Regions from separate parts of the Paenibacillus sp. JL3B1040 genome, predicted to be linked through region 1. Evidence: a T-box and tRNA genes for the amino acid it is inferred to sense, from the RefSeq annotation. Region 1 holds a T-box; the other regions hold tRNA genes.

Evidence for each region. The T-box of region 1 lies ahead of ACZF99_RS07935 (arginine--tRNA ligase). A T-box ahead of a tRNA ligase gene usually reads a tRNA of that ligase, here a tRNA-Arg.
Region 2: it encodes a tRNA-Arg, which carries the amino acid that the T-box ahead of ACZF99_RS07935 (arginine--tRNA ligase) is inferred to sense. The anticodon was not compared.
Region 3: it encodes a tRNA-Arg, which carries the amino acid that the T-box ahead of ACZF99_RS07935 (arginine--tRNA ligase) is inferred to sense. The anticodon was not compared.

What each region holds. Positions count from the first base shown of each region.
Region 1 is NZ_CM169317.1:1,784,129-1,790,511, forward strand. It holds gene ACZF99_RS07930 (S-layer homology domain-containing protein) at 1-2,407, shown strand, start outside; gene ACZF99_RS07935 (arginine--tRNA ligase) at 2,499-4,391, opposite strand; T-box leader at 4,433-4,653, opposite strand; gene ACZF99_RS07940 (MFS transporter) at 4,771-6,012, opposite strand; gene ACZF99_RS07945 (TetR/AcrR family transcriptional regulator) at 6,182-6,383, shown strand, end outside.
Region 2 is NZ_CM169317.1:4,343,884-4,350,266, forward strand. It holds gene ACZF99_RS19605 (hypothetical protein) at 1-196, shown strand, start outside; gene ACZF99_RS19610 (hypothetical protein) at 616-942, shown strand; gene ACZF99_RS19615 (hypothetical protein) at 984-2,804, shown strand; tRNA gene ACZF99_RS19620 (tRNA-Leu) at 3,029-3,110, opposite strand; tRNA gene ACZF99_RS19625 (tRNA-Arg) at 3,398-3,471, opposite strand; tRNA gene ACZF99_RS19630 (tRNA-Gly) at 3,481-3,555, opposite strand; tRNA gene ACZF99_RS19635 (tRNA-Lys) at 3,572-3,647, opposite strand; tRNA gene ACZF99_RS19640 (tRNA-Asp) at 3,672-3,748, opposite strand; tRNA gene ACZF99_RS19645 (tRNA-Met) at 3,783-3,856, opposite strand; tRNA gene ACZF99_RS19650 (tRNA-Val) at 3,897-3,972, opposite strand; tRNA gene ACZF99_RS19655 (tRNA-Glu) at 3,993-4,064, opposite strand; tRNA gene ACZF99_RS19660 (tRNA-Ser) at 4,082-4,173, opposite strand; tRNA gene ACZF99_RS19665 (tRNA-Asn) at 4,240-4,312, opposite strand; rRNA gene rrf (5S ribosomal RNA) at 4,318-4,434, opposite strand; rRNA gene ACZF99_RS19675 (23S ribosomal RNA) at 4,579-6,383, opposite strand, start outside.
Region 3 is NZ_CM169317.1:5,020,401-5,026,783, forward strand. It holds gene sigW (RNA polymerase sigma factor SigW) at 1-524, opposite strand, end outside; gene ppc (phosphoenolpyruvate carboxylase) at 777-3,572, opposite strand; tRNA gene ACZF99_RS23005 (tRNA-Gly) at 3,907-3,980, opposite strand; tRNA gene ACZF99_RS23010 (tRNA-Pro) at 3,993-4,069, opposite strand; tRNA gene ACZF99_RS23015 (tRNA-Arg) at 4,098-4,174, opposite strand; tRNA gene ACZF99_RS23020 (tRNA-Gly) at 4,184-4,258, opposite strand; tRNA gene ACZF99_RS23025 (tRNA-Leu) at 4,266-4,349, opposite strand; tRNA gene ACZF99_RS23030 (tRNA-Lys) at 4,361-4,436, opposite strand; tRNA gene ACZF99_RS23035 (tRNA-Gln) at 4,449-4,523, opposite strand; tRNA gene ACZF99_RS23040 (tRNA-Val) at 4,530-4,605, opposite strand; tRNA gene ACZF99_RS23045 (tRNA-Glu) at 4,633-4,707, opposite strand; tRNA gene ACZF99_RS23050 (tRNA-Thr) at 4,719-4,791, opposite strand; tRNA gene ACZF99_RS23055 (tRNA-Asn) at 4,795-4,870, opposite strand; rRNA gene rrf (5S ribosomal RNA) at 4,876-4,992, opposite strand; rRNA gene ACZF99_RS23065 (23S ribosomal RNA) at 5,137-6,383, opposite strand, start outside.

The DNA of each region.
Region 1 (6,383 bases):
TGGGAAAATCCGGTTAACGCATGTCACGGGATCCGTCGCCGGCACATCGGTGTGGGAAAACACCCATACGATCGGAGGTCTGGTCGGTGCCACGACCAATTCGACCATTTCCGGCTCTTCCTCGGCGGCTGCCGTTATGGGCGGGTATGGTGCAAATATTTATACGGGCGGTTTGGTCGGCTCGCAAGGCGCGGGGTTGATTGAGCATTCGTACGCCACCGGCGCGATCGGGCTTCAGTCGTCAGCGGGCATGTATGTCTATTACTCCGGCGGTCTGGCCGGTTTTATGATTTACGGCACGATCGCAGACAGCTACGCGGCAGGGAAGGTATCCGGTGGCCCCGGGGGACCGAACTCGTTTGTTGCCGGTGTTGTAGGGATGGCTTCGGCAAATGCCGGCGTTCTCCGCTCGCATTTCGATACCGATAAGACGGAGCAGTCCGTCGGCATCGCTGTCCCAAACGGTGGCCCGGCCGAAGCCGAGGGGCATCCGACGGCCGAAATGGTCCAAGCCGCAACTTATGCCGGTTGGGACTTTGCGAACACTTGGGCGAGGCATCCGGCGGTGAACGGCGGAACCCCTTATTTGCGTCCGGCGGTACTGACCGAAAGCTTGCCGACGGCAGACCGAGGGAGTGCTTATGCGCAGCAACTTGAAGCTTTTGACGGGGCGGGAGGCGGCTTGACCTGGCAAGCAACCGGGCTTCCGGAAGGGTTGGCCTTGGACGCAACAGGGGCGCTGGAAGGAACTCCTCGGGAAGCGGGCAGCTTTGACGTTGACGTTACGGTGATCGATGCCGGGGGGGCCTCCGCAGCGGCGACGCTTCGTTTAACGGTCGCCGAACCTCCATTGCCAGACTTCGGCACGGTGACCGGTACCGTCTACGGAACCGGCAACATCCCGTTATCCGGGGTAACGGTGACGGTCGACGTCTACGGGATAAGCGACACGACCGGCGCCGACGGCAGCTTCACGCTGACGAATGTGCCGGTAGGCGCACAGACAGTGAAGTTCCTCGCCTCGGGATATAAGACACAGACGGCAAACGTGACGGTTGCGGCGGGAGGCGGCATCGATATCGGCCGGATCGACCTGGAGCCGAAGGATCCGCCTAGCCCGCCCGCGGATCCCGACGGATCGGGGGGATCTGGAGGATCCGGAAGCTCAGGAAGCCCGATTGTACCTGTGACGCCTCCGCCCGCCAACCAACCGGCCAAGGCCAAGATCAGGGCCGGCGGCCAGGATCTGCTCGTTACTATCATCGATGAAAAGGCCAGCGACGGCCGGGCCGTGCAGCGATTCGTAATGGATGGAAGCGGGCTGCCTGCGCTGTTTGCGAGCGCAAACGAGGTAGAGCTAGAGATCATCGAAGCCGCGGCTCCCATAATCAAAACGGATCTCCCGATGCAGACGCTCCGCGACATCCTGCGAGTACAACCGAATGCCGTTTTGCGGATCAAGGCGAATCGGGGAAGCTACAGCTTGCCGCTGCGTTTGTTCGGGGAGAGTGGCGGATCGACCTTGACAACCACGATCGCGGAAGCGACCGAGGAGGATCTCTCGGAAGTATTAACGACCTTCAAGGAGCACGGTTACGAGGGGCTCGCCGATCCCGTCGAATTTTCGCTGGACGTGGACGGTAAGGTCATCGCCGACTTCGGGCGCAATTATCTTGAACGGACGATCCGCCTGGACACGGAGCCTACCCCGGCAAACGCAACCGTGGTTTGGGTGGATGCGGATCATCGCTTGCACTTTGTTCCTGCCGTATTTCGCAAGGAGCATCAAGCCGTTTACGCCGTTTTCTCGGCTCCTCACGACAGCCTGTACGCCGTACTTCGGACCGGTCATGCTTTCGCCGATCTTGAGGGGCATTGGTCAAGAGCGGACGTTGAACTGCTTGCCGACAAATTGATCTTGGTCGGAAAAGGCGGCGGCGCTTTTGATCCGGACGGCAGCGTGACCCGCGCCGAGTTCGCGGCGATGCTGGTGCGTTCGCTCGGGTTGGCCGCACGTCCCGCAGCAATCGCCTTTCGCGACGTGTCCCCGGATGCGTGGTACGCGGACTCCGTAACGGCTGCCGTTCGGGCGGGGCTGGTCAGCGGTTACGCGGACGGCACGTTCCGGCCGGACCATCCGATCACCCGCGAGCAGATGGCGGCGATGCTGGCGCGCGCGGCCCAATTCGCAGGTGAATTGCCGGCGGCCGGAGCCGAAGTGCTCGAACGCTTTCCCGACGCATCCAACCTGGCGCGTTGGGCTGATGAGCCGATGCGGGGCTTATTGGCGGCGGGGCTGATCCAGGGGACGGACGAAACGACCCTCGCCCCGAAGGCATCGGCAACCCGGGCCCAAAGCGCCGTGATGTTGAAACGGCTGCTCGCTTACCTGAATTTCATCGATTAAACGCAAGCTCCGGCCGTTCCTTGGCAGTCGAGCGCTTCCCCCTCATTGTTAGTCAGATGAAGCTGGGGGAAGTTTCGGCTGCCTGTTTGGCTTACAGGCGATCCGGAGCCGGCAAACCGATAACATCCAGCGCATCGGCGATCGTATCCTTGAACCTGGCGGTGAGCCATAGGCGGAACGGCTGCTGGTGCGGCTCGGCTTTCAGGATCGGACACGCCGAATAAAAATGATGAAACAAGGTGGCGAGCTCATAAGCGAAATGGCAGATCGGCGTAGGGGACAGTTCCTCGCGTGCGGCGATCAGCGTATCCGGCCATGCCGCGATGTGCCTGAGCAGGGCGTGCTCGGCGCGTTCCGACGGGGCGGCATCAACCGGGGGCTCCGTCATTTGCGCCATTCCGCGCTCGCGGGCTTTCGCCAAGAGGCCGGCGGCTCGGGCATGGGCGTACATCAGATATACGCCGGTGTTGCCGGTCGTCTCCATGGCCTGTTGAATGTCAAACACCACTTCAGTCGGCAAGGCGAACCGCAGCAGGTAGTAGCGGATTGCTGCAGCCGCGATCCGGCGGCTGGAGAGCCCCTCGGCATCGGAGCGTTTACGCTCGATATGCGCTTCCATGAGATCCAACAGCTCGGACACCTTAATTCCGATCCCTTGTCTGCCGGACATGGCATAAGAGCTTTTGCCGTCGGAGGTGTCAATCCCCAGCTCCCTTGCCGCACCGGGGCTTAGTGAAACAACGCCGTAACCGACGTGGCGCAGCTTCTCCGCCTGGGCCGCGAAGCCGAGCCCTTCCAGCGCTTGCTTCACCATGGCCTGCGGGTACGCTTGCCTGCGGTCGATCACGTTGACGACGAGGTCCGCTTTGCCGAAGTTGGCGGATACGCCATCCAACCCATCGGTGCCGTCCGCGTGCGTGGTCCAAAGCCCATCCGCAAACGGTTTGTACCGGAAGTCGTTTGTCAGCAAACCGAATTTCCAGAGATGGTACGCGATATCTTTGGCCGTGTAGGTCAAAATGCCGTTGGACCGAACGAGAACTTTGTCCGCCCGATGCTCGGCATTCGGCTCGACCTGCTCGGCCTGCTCGGCCGACGACTGCTTCAGCACCCAACAGCCTGCCAGCTTGCCGGACCTTTCCATCTGAAATAGATCGGTTTGCTGCAGCAAACGAAAGGCCGAGTCCCAAAAGCCTTCGCGGACGATCCGGCTCTCCCACACCAGCAAGTCGTATTCGATCCCGAACGCCTTCATCTCCTCCAGATGCTCCCGCACGATACGTTCCGCCGTAAGCAAGCCGATCCATGCGATATTTTCGTCCCCGTCTTCCAGCGCCCGCAGCACTCGCGTTCTTTGCTCCAGAAGGGAAGGGTCCCGCTCATATTCCTTGTTCACGCGGGCATAAAGCTCCCAGCAGTAATCGCCGAACCGCGGATGCTCCGCCCGATGGGGAACGTTCAACAGCCCTGCGACAGTATCGGCCAGTTGATTGCCCAGGTCGTCGATATAATTGTGGACTTCAACCCGATATCCCGCTCTCTTCAGCAGCCGCGCCAGCGAGTCGCCGATACAGGCGTTTCTCAGATGGCCGATGTGGGCGGATTTGTTCGGGTTGATGGAAGTGTGCTCGATTATGACTTTTTCGCTGCCGGGATCGAGAAGGCGAAAGGCCTTGCGGGCCCATACGTTCCAATCGAGGTGGAAGTTCAGAAACCCCGGCGGGGCGGTTTCGATCCGCTCCAACAAACCTCCCATCCGTCCCGCCTGTTCCAACTCTTGCTTCAATAGCTCGGCAATATGCAGCGGCGGTTGCCGCAGTGTTTTGGCCAGCTGCATCGCGATATTGGTCGAATAATCGCCGTGTTCCGGGCGTGCGGGCTGCTCGATCACCACGTTCGCGAGCCCTTCGGTACGTTGACCGAGCTGTGAAACCACTTGCTGCACGGACGTTTCAATGTGCTTTTTCATCCATTGGCTGATCATAGGGGACCTCCTTGGCAAAATAAAAATAAGCCTCCGTCTCCTAAAGAGACGAAGGCTTGCGCGTTCGCGGTACCACTCTTGTTGTTAAACTCATGTTTAACCACTCTGGGGATAACGGTCTTTCGCCGTGGCTGCCTACCGGACGTAAACGTTCGGCAGCCATTCTCATGGGCCCGCTTCGCTGTCCGCTCCGTACCGGCTTCCACCAACCCGGCTCGCTAGGACTCGAACCGACAGCTACTCTCCCAATCGTCGAATTTGGGTTATTTTGTAATATTATAACCGGCCGGGCGATAAAGTCAACCGCTGTTTTATTAGGGTTGTTTTATAAGGCCATCCGTCCGATTGCGGATTGCTCCCATAATGTTCCTGAAATAGGTTATTCTTTTGGGGCTTTCTCCACAGGTAGGGGGGCGGCGCCCTTCTTGAAATCGGTTCTACTTTCGGCGCAAAAGTAAACCAAAGCCAGCAGAGGCACGACAACGCCGATCAGAGAGGTGAGACTCCAACCGCCGCGGGAATAAGACCACCCGCCCAAGGACGATCCGGCAGCCCCGCCGATGAAAAAGATAGCCATAAATAACCCGTTGAGGCGTCCTTTGGCTTTATTGCCCAGGGAATAAACCACCCGCTGTCCAAGCACCAGATTTCCCGAGACGGCCATGTCCAGCAGAATTGCGGCAAGAACCAGCAGGATAAGGGAGGCCGTCGATTGGCCGCGAATAAGATAGGCCAGGACAAAAGACAAGGCGGCAACCCCCATGGCCAATCCGGTCAAGAATTTGGTCCAGCCTTGATCCGCGAGTCTTCCCGCGATCGGCGCGGCGATGGCGCCTCCTACGCCGGCCAGCGCGAACCAGGCGATCCCCTGCTGCGTCATGCCGAATTCGTCCGCCAAATGCAGCGGAACCACAGTCCAAAAGAGACTGAAAACGCTAAACAGGCAAGCTTGATAAACGGCCCGGCGGCGAAGGACCGGCGTGTGTTTCAATAAAGATCCCAAAGAAGCGATCAATTTACCGTAACTTAAGGCGGGCTCCGGCTTGCGTTCGGGAAGCACCCGGTACAATAAAATCGTTAAAAGGCCGATAGCTCCCGCGGATAAGGCGAAAACCGCCTGCCACTTCCACAGGCCGGCAATGAAGCTGGCCACGGGGCGGGCGAACATGATCCCGAGCAGAAGTCCGCTCATTACGTTGCCTACTACCCGGCCCTGGTTGGGTCCCGACGCCAAATAGGTTGCATAAGGAACGAGAATTTGCGCTACCACGGATCCCAGACCGATAAACAAGGATGCGGCGAGGAACAGAGGCGCGCTGGAGGCGAAGGATGCCGTCACCAAAGCGCAGAACGCCACAAGCAGGAAGATGGCCACAAGACGGCGGTTTTCAACAATATCGCTGAGCGGAACGATGAACAGCAAACCGAGCACATACCCGATTTGCGTTAAAGTGACGATAAATCCCGCTGCCCCGGAAGTTAGCCCCGTGGCGGCGCTGATCGGCCCGACCAGGGTTTGGGAATAATACAGATTGGCGACGATAAGTCCGCAAGCGGCGGCCAACAGGAACAGAATCCAGCCTGAAACCGGCTTGCCGGCGGCAGTATGTTTCGTTTCCATAACAAAACTTCCTCCTTCGATCAAATACTGAACGCAACGTTTATTAATTGTCGACGATTAAATAATATACTGAACGTATCGTTTTGTAAATAACGATTTTATTTCCGGTGGTTGATGTAAATTTAGTATAATGAACGTATAGTTTTTTTCGGAAAAGGAGTGGGTTCAAGTGCATGCCAAAAGAGGGCGTCCGCGCAATGTGGAAACGCAAAACGCCATTCTTGCCGCTTCCTACGATTTGCTGCTGGAGCAAGGCTTTGGATCGGTCACGGTGGAGAAAATCGCGGAGCGGGCCGGGGTCAGCAAAGCCACGATCTATAAATGGTGGCCCAACAAAGCCGCGGTGGTCATGGACGGGTTCCTGTCGGCAT
Region 2 (6,383 bases), 2.6 Mb from region 1:
TCAATGGCAAATAGACGATATATCTGAACACTATGATCCTCATGACAGTAACTCTGCATGCTGGATTTCAGAAAGGTTAAAACCTGAATATATTGTTGCTCATGAACATCCTTCAAAAATATATAACCCTGTCCAAAGAAGCCAGTATATAAATAAACAAACCCACTGCAAATGGTGCGTCCCTGTGCAAAAGTAGCATCGGGCCAGATTGGCCCGATGTCTTGTGACTATACTTTAAAGATAACCTCTTTCTCGACTAGTGAATAGACAAAATCCTGAATATCTCGATAGATTATATTTTGAGGATTAAAGACTAAATTAAGAACATAATGCGCGGCTTTTCGCGACTCCCACTTATTTAGGTCATATATGGAGAACTTCATATCTTTTTCTCGATAGGAGAAGCTTCCAAGACGATTCTCAGCAAAGCCAAACTCATCTGGATACACAGACATGACCGATGCTAGGTATTCTTCTCGTGGTTGATGAATAAGAATTTTCGAATTTCGGAAATATTGTACGAGAAAGTTTATGGTATACCGAAGACCAATATCTTTCTATAGATTGTCGCCAGTCTGATTGTGACGTCGGAACCGGATCAAGGAGGTGAAACGTATGGTGAAGTATTCGGATGAAGAGATCAGAAATATCCCCAAAATCACAATAAAAATCGCTGCAGATTATTTGGGTATATCCCCGAACATGCTGACACTCGGCATGCGCAACGACTTGTTGCCCATCGGTTTTGCGGTCCGCAACGAAGACCGCTACAGAGAAAGTTGGTCCTATACCATCGTGCCGGAACGTCTCATTGCTTATAACCACGGAAAAATCAATGCTGTCCAGGTCGAGAATATCGAGAAAAATTTGAATACGATTATTAATCAATTCGAGGAAATGAAACGGGACCTGGTTTTTCTATTAAGCGAAAACGAGGGATAGGGGGAATCAAACAATTTGACGCTATTCTCGCACCACAGACAGTGAATGAACCGCTAAAAGAAAGTGCTGCGGCGGGTACTGCTGATGCGGAAGAAGAAAATCAACAAGCCATGCAAATAGAACAGGAGGTCATGTCTGAGCCAAAGGCTCGCATTTCTACTGTTGCAAAGAGCTTATCCAAGGAAGGGAAGGAGGTGAACGCTGTGCCAGAGCATTCGGAGATCGTAATAACACGTAAGCAATTATACGATGAAATCTGGGAAATGTCTGTCGCCGGAGTAGCCAAAAAATATAATCTTCCCTATGCTCATCTAATGAAACAGATTAAGGAAGCTGGCATTCCGATTCCTCCGTCCGGATACTGGACCAAGCTCAATTTCAACAAGCCTGTAACCAAACTGGAACTACCGGAACCGGCGGATGAGAGGATTTTCATTTACAGAACCGTACCGGCCGCTCGTAAAAAGAAACATCGAGCGATTTCTGAAAAGGATTCCGTTAGAGCGGAGATGGAAACAGCTGTCGGCGAATCTTCACCAACGCTTGAATCTTCTGTGTTACTAGTCGAGGAACAGACACCGTCCGTTTCAGTAGACGATACCAGCGAATCTACTCAAACGGTCGGACAACCTGAAACGTACGAGCAATCTGGACAAACCTACAATATTTATGACAGAGAAACCTTGTACAAAGAAGTATGGATGGTGCCGGTAACCGAAGTAGCGAAAAGATATGGTGTCTCGGATGTTGCGATCCGTAAAGTCTGCCAGTCCTTTGATATTCCCACACCTCCGGTCGGATACTGGGCCAAGCTTCGTGCGGGTAAACTGGTTAATCCAATACCACTCCCGATAAGCAGCAAGCCCGCTAAGAAATCAGGCGTAAGAACCGGAACTGAGTATACACCTCAGATTGAAAAAGAGACTCTCGCATTTCTGAATGAGAAAGAGAGAACAGTCGTGCTTTCCACTGCAACACAAATCAGGATACCTAACGAAAACGCGAAGATGCACCCAACAATTGTTGCTCATCGCAAAGAAGTCATGGAATGGAAAAAAAAACGCAAAGAACAAGAAGCAATAGGCTTCAATCGGCGTGCCAAGGATTCTCCTCTCTTTCTTGCCGACACGGTGTCCGAAGAAACATTACCTCGGGTGTTACATATAATTGATGCGCTAATCAAAGCCATGGAGCCGTTAGGATGTTCGCTTACCAGCGATCTTAAATTTATAGTCAACGGGGAAACTGTCTCTATATCGGTTTCAGAAGCGCAAGACGAGGTCAAGCATATTCCCACGAAAGAAGAAAATATGCAGCTTCTGAAATATGAGGAAGACAAGCGCCGCAGTTCATGGGCGTCAAAGCCAAAAATCAGAAAGTATGACTATGTTTACAATGGCCGAATCAGCTTTTCAATATATGCCGCAAAAAACTTTCGCGATTGCAAATCATACGTCATCGAAGATCGCCTTGGCGATATCATGATTGCGTTTTACGAAGCTTCCGATATTCGCCGACAAAAGCGCGAGGCCCGCGAGGAAGCTGAACGTAAACGCCAGGAAGAAGAGCGGCGAAAAGAGGAGCGAAGACAACGCTTTAATGCTGAAGTGGAGCAAACGCTCGCTTTGGAAAATCTTTCGGAGGACTACGATACCGCCTGCAAAATAAGGCGTTATATTGCCGCAGTGGAGGCATCCGGAAACCTCGATCCCAAGTCGATGAAGTGGGTGGAATGGGCGAAAGCCAAAGCGGACTGGTATGACCCAACGATCGCGAGAGAAGACGAATTTTTCGGAAAACGCGATCATGAAAAGAACTCGGATCAGAAGAAGCTGGAGCGCAACAGCTACAAATGGTGGTGAAGGGCAGGCAGATCAAAGCAAGCGGACTATCTCTAGGTTCGCTTGCTTTGTTTTTTATCGAGATCGTTTTCCAAAAATGTGTTCTTCACCGAACTATACTTTTAGGTTGATCCCGAATATCTCTTCTAAACAGCTCGATGTCGTACTGTTACTGCCAATCCATAATGTCCTGAACATTAAAAAAGCCCTTTGGATTCCTGATCCCAAGAGCTTGATTTCATTGTTGGTACCGGCGAGAGGACTCGAACCTCCACGGTTTCCCACTCGATTTTGAGTCGAGCGCGTCTGCCATTCCGCCACGCCGGCACAATAAAAATATATAATTTGTCATGCTTGACTTGCATGCTACATCGAGTTATCCTCGACACACCAGCCGCGTACAACCTGACCGCGTTACATCTAAACAAAAGCGCAGTCCTCCAAAATCGGCTGAATTTTGGGGAGTTTGGTGCGGGTCCACCGACTAAAGCGCGGTGCCCTTTTCGGAAAACCTTTATATATCAAGGAACGGAATGGTTCGGCGCGTAAAACATGAGGCGCGTACAATTTTGAGTCGCGCGCGTCTGCCAATTCCGCCACACCGGCAAAAGGGACGCGCCCTAAGAGATTCGAACTCCTGACCTTTTGATTCGTAGTCAAACGCTCTATCCAGCTGAGCTAAGGGCGCGTATGAAGATGGAGCGGACGACGGGAATCGAACCCGCGACCCTCGCCTTGGCAAGGCGATGCTCTACCGCTGAGCCACGTCCGCATAAGCAATATGAAACTGGTGAGCCATGAAGGACTCGAACCTTCGACACCCTGATTAAAAGTCAGGTGCTCTACCAACTGAGCTAATGGCTCGTACAAAGATAAGGCATAAATAAATGGCGGAGCCGACGGGATTCGAACCCGCGGTCTCCTGCGTGACAGGCAGGCATGTTAGGCCTCTACACCACGGCTCCACACTTGAATAATGCCATCCTCGTTCGAGGATAATTGCGGGGGCAGGATTTGAACCTGCGGCCTTCGGGTTATGAGCCCGACGAGCTACCGGGCTGCTCCACCCCGCGTCAGTAAAAGGAAATCTATTCACTTCTGTAGTAAGTGATATGGTGGAGGCTGAGGGGATCGAACCCCCGACCCTCTGCTTGTAAGGCAGATGCTCTCCCAGCTGAGCTAAGCCTCCGCATCTGGGAAGATAAAGAATGACCCGTAGGGGATTCGAACCCCTGTTACCTCCGTGAAAGGGAGGTGTCTTAACCCCTTGACCAACGGGCCACAATCAAAGTCCTTGCTGGCGGAGAGAGAGGGATTCGAACCCTCGAGACGCTTGTGACGCCTACACGATTTCCAATCGTGCTCCTTCGGCCAACTCGGACACCTCTCCATATGAGTTGGATTCCCCGGAAGAGAAGCAAATATGCAAGGCATACAAGCTTTCTTCCAGGATGGACTCCCCGAACAGGACTCGAACCTGTGACAACTCGATTAACAGTCGAGTGCTCTACCGACTGAGCTATCAGGGAACATTGCTTGGCGGCGTCCTACTCTCCCAGGACCCTTCGGTCCAAGTACCATCGGCGCTGGAGGGCTTAACGGTCGTGTTCGGGATGGGAACGGGTGGAACCCCTCCGCCATCGCCACCAAACATGATTTTTGCGCTGCTTCCGCTGCCTGATCCCTGCTTCAGCAAAAGATCAAACCTTAGAAAAGACATGCAGCTTAAAATCGTCATTCAGACGCTTGATCGCCTGAAAACTGGATACGAAACGAATTTGTGTTTTAGATGTTTTTGGATAAGCCCTCGACCGATTAGTACCTGTCAGCTCCATACATTGCTGCACTTCCACCTCAGGCCTATCAACCTCGTCGTCTTCAAGGGGTCTTACATACTGGGAAATCTCATCTTGAGGGGGGCTTCACGCTTAGATGCTTTCAGCGCTTATCCCGTCCGCACTTAGCTACCCAGCTGTGCTCCTGGCGGAACAACTGGTGCACCAGCGGTGCGTCCATCCCGGTCCTCTCGTACTAAGGACAGCTCCTCTCAAATTTCCTACGCCCACGACAGATAGGGACCGAACTGTCTCACGACGTTCTGAACCCAGCTCGCGTACCGCTTTAATGGGCGAACAGCCCAACCCTTGGGACCTACTTCAGCCCCAGGATGCGATGAGCCGACATCGAGGTGCCAAACCTCCCCGTCGATGTGGACTCTTGGGGGAGATAAGCCTGTTATCCCCAGGGTAGCTTTTATCCGTTGAGCGATGGCCCTTCCATGCGGTACCACCGGATCACTAAGCCCGACTTTCGTCCCTGCTCGACTTGTCAGTCTCGCAGTCAAGCTCCCTTTTGCCTTTGCACTCTGCGAATGATTTCCAACCATTCTGAGGGAACCTTGGGGCGCCTCCGTTACTCTTTAGGAGGCGACCGCCCCAGTCAAACTGCCCGCCTGACACTGTCCCCGTACCGGCTTACGGTACCAGGTTAGAACTCCGATACGATCAGGGTGGTATCCCAACGGCGCCTCCACCGAAGCTGGCGCTCCGGCTTCCTAGGCTCCCACCTATCCTGTACAAATCGTATCAAAGTCCAATATCAAGCTGCAGTAAAGCTCCATGGGGTCTTTCCGTCTTGTCGCGGGTAACCTGCATCTTCACAGGTATTAAAATTTCACCGGATCTCTCGTTGAGACAGCGCCCAAGTCGTTACGCCATTCGTGCGGGTCAGAATTTACCTGACAAGGAATTTCGCTACCTTAGGACCGTTATAGTTACGGCCGCCGTTTACTGGGGCTTCGGTTCACAGCTTCGGAGTTGCCTCCTAACCGCTCCCCTTAACCTTCCAGCACCGGGCAGGCGTCAGCCCGTATACTTCGCCTTGCGGCTTCGCACAGACCTGTGTTTTTGCTAAACAGTCGCTTGGGCCTTTTCACTGCGGCCCCCTCGAGCTATTCACTCTACCGGGGCACCCCTTCTCCCGAAGTTACGGGGTCATTTTGCCGAGTTCCTTAACGAGAGTTCTTCCGCGCGCCTTAGAATTCTCTTCTCGCCTACCTGTGTCGGTTTGCGGTACGGGCACCTTCTCCTGGCTAGAGGCTTTTCTCGGCAGTGTGAGATCATGACCTTCGGTACTGTAAATTTTCCCTCCCCATCACAGCCCAGCCTTAAAGTGTGCGGATTTGCCTACACACCAGCCTCACTGCTTGGACGGGGCATTCCATCGCCCCGCGTCACTACCCTGCTGCGTCACCCCATCGCTCATAGCGGATTACGGTGGTACAGGAATTTAAACCTGTTGTCCTTCGACTACGCCTTTCGGCCTCGCCTTAGGTCCCGACTTACCCTGAGCGGACGAACCTTCCTCAGGAACCCTTAGGCTTTCGGCGGATCAGATTCTCACTGATCTTTTCGTTACTCATACCGGCATTCTCACTTGTATGCTGTCCAGCGCTCCTTACGGTACACCTTCAACCTACATACAACGCTCCCCTACCCCTGATGCAAAGCATCAAGCCATAGCTTCGGTGGTGTGTTTAGCCCCGTTACATTTTCGGCGCAGAGTCACTCGACCAGTGAGCTATTACGCACTCTTTAAATG
Region 3 (6,383 bases), 2.6 Mb from region 1:
ACGCGCGTCTTGACCGTCGTCACCGGCATGTCCAACACTTCGCTAATCTCCTGAAGCGACATTTCCTGCAGATAACGGAGTACGATCACCGACTTGTATTTGGCAGGCAAGCCTTCGATGGCTTGATGGATGGTTTGCTGCGTTTCCGACAGCAGGTATTCCGATTCCGGCGTTCGTTCGTCCCCGGGGATCAAGGTGTACCCGTCCATGCCCTCCTGATCGTTCATTTCGGCATCCAGATAGTAGCTTGGCTTCCGCTTGCGCAACCGATCGATGCATAAGTTGGTCGCGATTCGGTAAATCCACGTGGAGAACTTCTGTTTGTCGTCGTACCGGCTCCAGTTTTTGTGCACCCTTAAAAACGTCTCCTGCACGACATCCTCGGACTCGTGCCGGTTGGACAGCATCCGGTATGCGAGATGATAAAGCTTATCCTTATATAGATCGACAAGTTCGGCGAAGGCGACCTGATCCCCTTTACGGGCCAGCTTCACCAGTCTTGCATCGAAATGTTCAACCACCATAGTTTCCCCCAAATCGGTTGGAAGGGCTCAGGTACTCGTACCCTGCCTGTCCGGCTACTCGTCCCTTTGGTTTAAGGAAATTCAAAAAGTTTATTAATTCAAAGGGTGCTTCCCGTCGTCGGCACTTCATTCAAATGGTAAAGCAACTTTTCGCAAATTGCAATACATTCGGCAAAAAGCCGAAAGCAAAAAAGCCGGACCTCCTCATATAGAAGGCCCGGCTTGGCTTTCCAGTCGGTAAGCCTGCGGGCATCAGCCCGTATTCCGAAGTCCGGCGGCAATACCGTTAATCGTAAGCAGAACTTCACGCAGCAGTTCGGCGTCATCCTGTCCTTGTTCCCGCACCGTCCGCAACTCCGTCAAGAGCTGGACCTGCAAATAGCTGAGCGGATCGACATACGGATTACGCAAACGAATGGATTCTTGCAAGCCCGGTACGTTGTCGAGAATTTCGGAAATGTCGGCAATTTTCAACACCATTTCCCGCGTCAACCGGAACTCCTCTTCGATTTGGCCAAGGATGCGATCCTTGACTTCGTTATCCGAGCACATTTTCGCATATTCCTTGGCGATCACCAAGTCTGCTTTAATCAGCGCAAATTGCAACGTATCGATAACCGTTCTGAAGAAAGAGAAGTTCTGGTACATATCCTGAAGAACCTTGAGGTTCTCTTCGTTGTTTTGATAGAAGTTAAGCAGGCCGGTACCCGCGGCGTACCATGCCGGGAACAAATAGCGGCTTTGCGTCCACGCAAACACCCACGGGATCGCCCGCAAGTCCTCAAACCGATCGCTGTTCTTACGCTTGGAAGGACGGGAACCGATATTCAGCTCGCCCACCTCAACCAGTGGCGTCGATTCACGGAAGAACTTCAGGAAATCCGGTTCGCGGAAAACAAGATCCTGATATTTATGAAGCGACGTCTCCGAAATCCCCGTCATGATTTCTTCCCAGCGTTGTTCCTCCGGACTTGGGCCTTGATACAACTTCGCTTGAATCGCGGCGGTAATCAGCGCCGAGGTCGCTTGCTCCAAGCTGCGGTAGGCGATACCGCGCAAGGAATACCGCGACGAGATCACCTCGCCTTGCTCGGTGATCTTGATGCCACCGCCGATCGTTTCCGGCGGCTGCACGAGAATGCTGCGGTTCAGCGGCATGCCGCCGCGTCCGAGCGCGCCGCCGCGCCCATGGAAGAATTTCAGCCTTACGCCAAATTCATTGCCCGCGGCCGTAATTTGCTTCAACGCCACGCGCAGCTCCCAGTTGGCCGTAACCACGCCGCCGTCCTTATTGCTGTCAGAGTAGCCCAGCATAATTTCCTGGAGATCGTTCATCGCCGCTACTGACTGACGATAAATCGGCATACTGAACAGTTGCCGCATGATGCCGGGTGCTGCGTGCAAGTCGTCGATCGTTTCAAAGAGCGGAACGGATTGCAGGGTGCAGACAACGGTACCGTCGGCTTCTTTGCGGAACAATCCCACCTCTTTCGAGAAGACCATTACCTCAAGAATATCGCTGGCCGCTTCCGTCATACTAATGAGATAGCTGGTGATGCACTGCTGTCCGTATTCTTTTTGCGCCCGGTAAACCGTACGGTAAACATCCAGACACTCTTTCGTAGCTTCGCTGTATTCCTGATAAGGAGAAGTCAGCGGCCGCGGGTCGTTGAGCACACGTTCCAGCAGCTTAATCTTATCTTCTTCCTCTAACTCGCCGTAATTGTCCACGATGTTCATTTTCGCCAAAATTTCCGTCATCGCGTTCTCATGCTCTTTGCTGTGCTGGCGAATATCCAGCGTGGCCGTATGGAAGCCGAACAGTTCCGCTTGGCGAATCAGCTTCTTGATATGGGTATCGGCAACATAGTCGGCGTAGTGATGACGCAAGCTCCGGTCGATGATTTTCAGATCCTGGATAAATGCATCAACGCTCGGGTAGCGCTCCGGCGTGTCCTGCTTGCTGTCGTCCAAAACATTGTGCAGCTTCTCCGTCATATACGTCAGCTTAATCCGGTACGGTTCTTTATCGTTGTTCCATTGCTGCGTTTTGCGTAAAGTGACTTGAAGGCGGTCCCGTTGGATGGAAGCCATCAGTTCGTCGGTAACGTCCACGATGCTGGTGCTGAAGCTAAGATGCTTGAACAAATCGGACAAAATCCGCTGGTATTCGCGTACCGCCAGTTTGCGCTGCATCCGCAACGTCTCCCAGGTAACGTCCGAAGTTACGGAAGGATTCCCGTCCCGGTCGCCGCCGATCCAGGAACCGAAGCGCAAATATGTCGGCACATGCCAGTAGTGCTCCGGATAATATTTGGTCAGGCAACGTTCCAGCTCTTGATACACTTCCGGCAGGACATGAAATAAAGTTTCGTGAAAATAATACATGCCGTTTCTGACTTCATCCAGAACGGTCGGCTTGCGATCGCGCAATTCATCGGTTTGCCAAAGCGTGATGACTTCGTTAAGCAGCTTCTCCCGCAGTTGCTCCCGCTCCCGGTAGGTCAACGTCGGGTTGTCGAGTTGCATGACGTCGTCGGCAATACGCTTGTGGATGTCCAGAATCGCGCGACGCATTGCTTCCGTCGGATGGGCCGTCATGACCAATTCCAGCGACATGCCTTCCAGGATTTCCTGAGCCTCGGCATAATTGAAGCCCTGCTCCTTCAGATCCCGGACAGCCGACTCGATCGTACCGGTCTGCACAGCGTCCCCGGCCGAAAGCTCATAATCGCGTTTGCGCCGAATCCGGTGGTTCTGCTCCGCGATATTCACCAGTTGGAAGTAGATCGCAAATGCACGGATCACCTGATGACGAATTCCGGGCTCCAAAGAGTTGATCATTTCCTTAAATTCTTCATGTAATTCCGGTAAAAATACAGCCCGCAGGGATTTACTGGCTTCACGTATCTTCTCGACAATATCCAAGAGCTCATTGCCGCCCTGATGCACCAGGACCTCTCCTAGAATATTGCCCAAAAAACGAATGTCGCGCCGAAGCAGGTTATTCGAGTTGCCTTTGCCTGCGGTAACCGTTAACTCTGTCATGTTTCTCCCCCATTTCATCCCTAATGCAGCAAGCTAATTTCAGCATTGTCACTCGTCTTTGTCGTTTAGACCAAATGGCGTCGCCTAGCGTTTCTTAACATCATACAATAAACTGCCCTGAAAATCTTCACTTAGTTTGTAAGAAATTTGTTCCGGGTGGCCTGATCGGAGCCACGGGGAGCGCTTTGTTCCAACTCCACCTACCCTAACACGGTAAAGCAGTAAATTGCAAGGGTATAAGTTAATGATAGAAAACTTTTATACCCGGAAATGAGGCCATTGCTGCAATTATAACAAAAAACATCATCTTATCCGATGATGTTGCTGTTATGTATGGAGCGGGTGATGGGAATCGAACCCACGCTACCAGCTTGGAAGGCTGGAGTTCTACCATTGAACTACACCCGCACCTTAAAGAAATGGTCGGGATGACACGATTCGAACATGCGACCCCCTGGTCCCAAACCAGGTGCTCTACCAAGCTGAGCTACATCCCGTCAATAAGGCGATATGCAATTGAAAAAGTGGCGCGCCCTAAGAGATTCGAACTCCTGACCTTTTGATTCGTAGTCAAACGCTCTATCCAGCTGAGCTAAGGGCGCGTATGAAGATGGAGCGGACGACGGGAATCGAACCCGCGACCCTCGCCTTGGCAAGGCGATGCTCTACCGCTGAGCCACGTCCGCATAATGATGGTGCGCGTGGAGGGACTTGAACCCCCACGTCAAAGACGCTAGATCCTAAGTCTAGTGCGTCTGCCAATTCCGCCACACGCGCAAATGTGAAACTGGTGAGCCATGAAGGACTCGAACCTTCGACACCCTGATTAAAAGTCAGGTGCTCTACCAACTGAGCTAATGGCTCTTATGAAGCAAATGGCTGGGGATATAGGATTCGAACCTATGCATGACGGAGTCAAAGTCCGTTGCCTTACCGCTTGGCTAATCCCCAATGCTATGGTGGAGGCTGAGGGGATCGAACCCCCGACCCTCTGCTTGTAAGGCAGATGCTCTCCCAGCTGAGCTAAGCCTCCACATCTGGGATCTACATATAACGAAGATGGTGACCCGTAGGGGATTCGAACCCCTGTTACCTCCGTGAAAGGGAGGTGTCTTAACCCCTTGACCAACGGGCCTTATGTAGAGAAGCTCTCAACCGGGATCGAACCGGTGACCTCATCCTTACCATGGATGCACTCTACCTACTGAGCTATGAGAGCAAGTGGCTCCCCGAACAGGACTCGAACCTGTGACAACTCGATTAACAGTCGAGTGCTCTACCGACTGAGCTATCAGGGAACATTGCTTGGCGGCGTCCTACTCTCCCAGGACCCTGCGGTCCAAGTACCATCGGCGCTGGAGGGCTTAACGGTCGTGTTCGGGATGGGAACGGGTGGAACCCCTCCGCCATCGCCACCAAACATGATTTTTGCGCTGCTTCCGCTGCCTGATCCCTGCTTCAGCAAAAGATCAAACCTTAGAAAAGACATGCAGCTTAAAATCGTCATTCAGACGCTTGATCGCCTGAAAACTGGATACGAAACGAATTTGTGTTTTAGATGTTTTTGGATAAGCCCTCGACCGATTAGTACCTGTCAGCTCCATACATTGCTGCACTTCCACCTCAGGCCTATCAACCTCGTCGTCTTCAAGGGGTCTTACATACTGGGAAATCTCATCTTGAGGGGGGCTTCACGCTTAGATGCTTTCAGCGCTTATCCCGTCCGCACTTAGCTACCCAGCTGTGCTCCTGGCGGAACAACTGGTGCACCAGCGGTGCGTCCATCCCGGTCCTCTCGTACTAAGGACAGCTCCTCTCAAATTTCCTACGCCCACGACAGATAGGGACCGAACTGTCTCACGACGTTCTGAACCCAGCTCGCGTACCGCTTTAATGGGCGAACAGCCCAACCCTTGGGACCTACTTCAGCCCCAGGATGCGATGAGCCGACATCGAGGTGCCAAACCTCCCCGTCGATGTGGACTCTTGGGGGAGATAAGCCTGTTATCCCCAGGGTAGCTTTTATCCGTTGAGCGATGGCCCTTCCATGCGGTACCACCGGATCACTAAGCCCGACTTTCGTCCCTGCTCGACTTGTCAGTCTCGCAGTCAAGCTCCCTTTTGCCTTTGCACTCTGCGAATGATTTCCAACCATTCTGAGGGAACCTTGGGGCGCCTCCGTTACTCTTTAGGAGGCGACCGCCCCAGTCAAACTGCCCGCCTGACACTGTCCCCGTACCGGCTTACGGTACCAGGTTAGAACTCCGATACGATCAGGGTGGTATCCCAACGGCGCCTCCACCGAAGCTGGCGCTCCGGCTTCCTAGGCTCCCACCTATCCTGTACAAATCGTATCAAAGTCCAATATCAAGCTGCAGTAAAGCTCCATGGGGTCTTTCCGTCTTGTCGCGGGTAACCTGCATCTTCACAGGTATTAAAATTTCACCGGATCTCTCGTTGAGACAGCGCCCAAGTCGTTACGCCATTCGTGCGGGTCAGAATTTACCTGACAAGGAATTTCGCTACCTTAGGACCGTTATAGTTACGGCCGCCGTTTACTGGGGCTTCGGTTCACAGCTTCGGAGTTGCCTCCTAACCGCTCCCCTTAACCTTCCAGCACCGGGCAGGCGTCAGCCCGTATACTTCGCCTTGCGGCTTCGCACAGACCTGTGTTTTTGCTAAACAGTCGCTTGGGCCTTTTCACTGCGGCCCCCTCGAGCTATTCACTCTACCGGGGCACCCCTTCTCCCGAAGTTACGGGGTCATTTTGCCGAGTTCCTTAACGAGAGTTCTTCCGCGCGCCTTAGAATT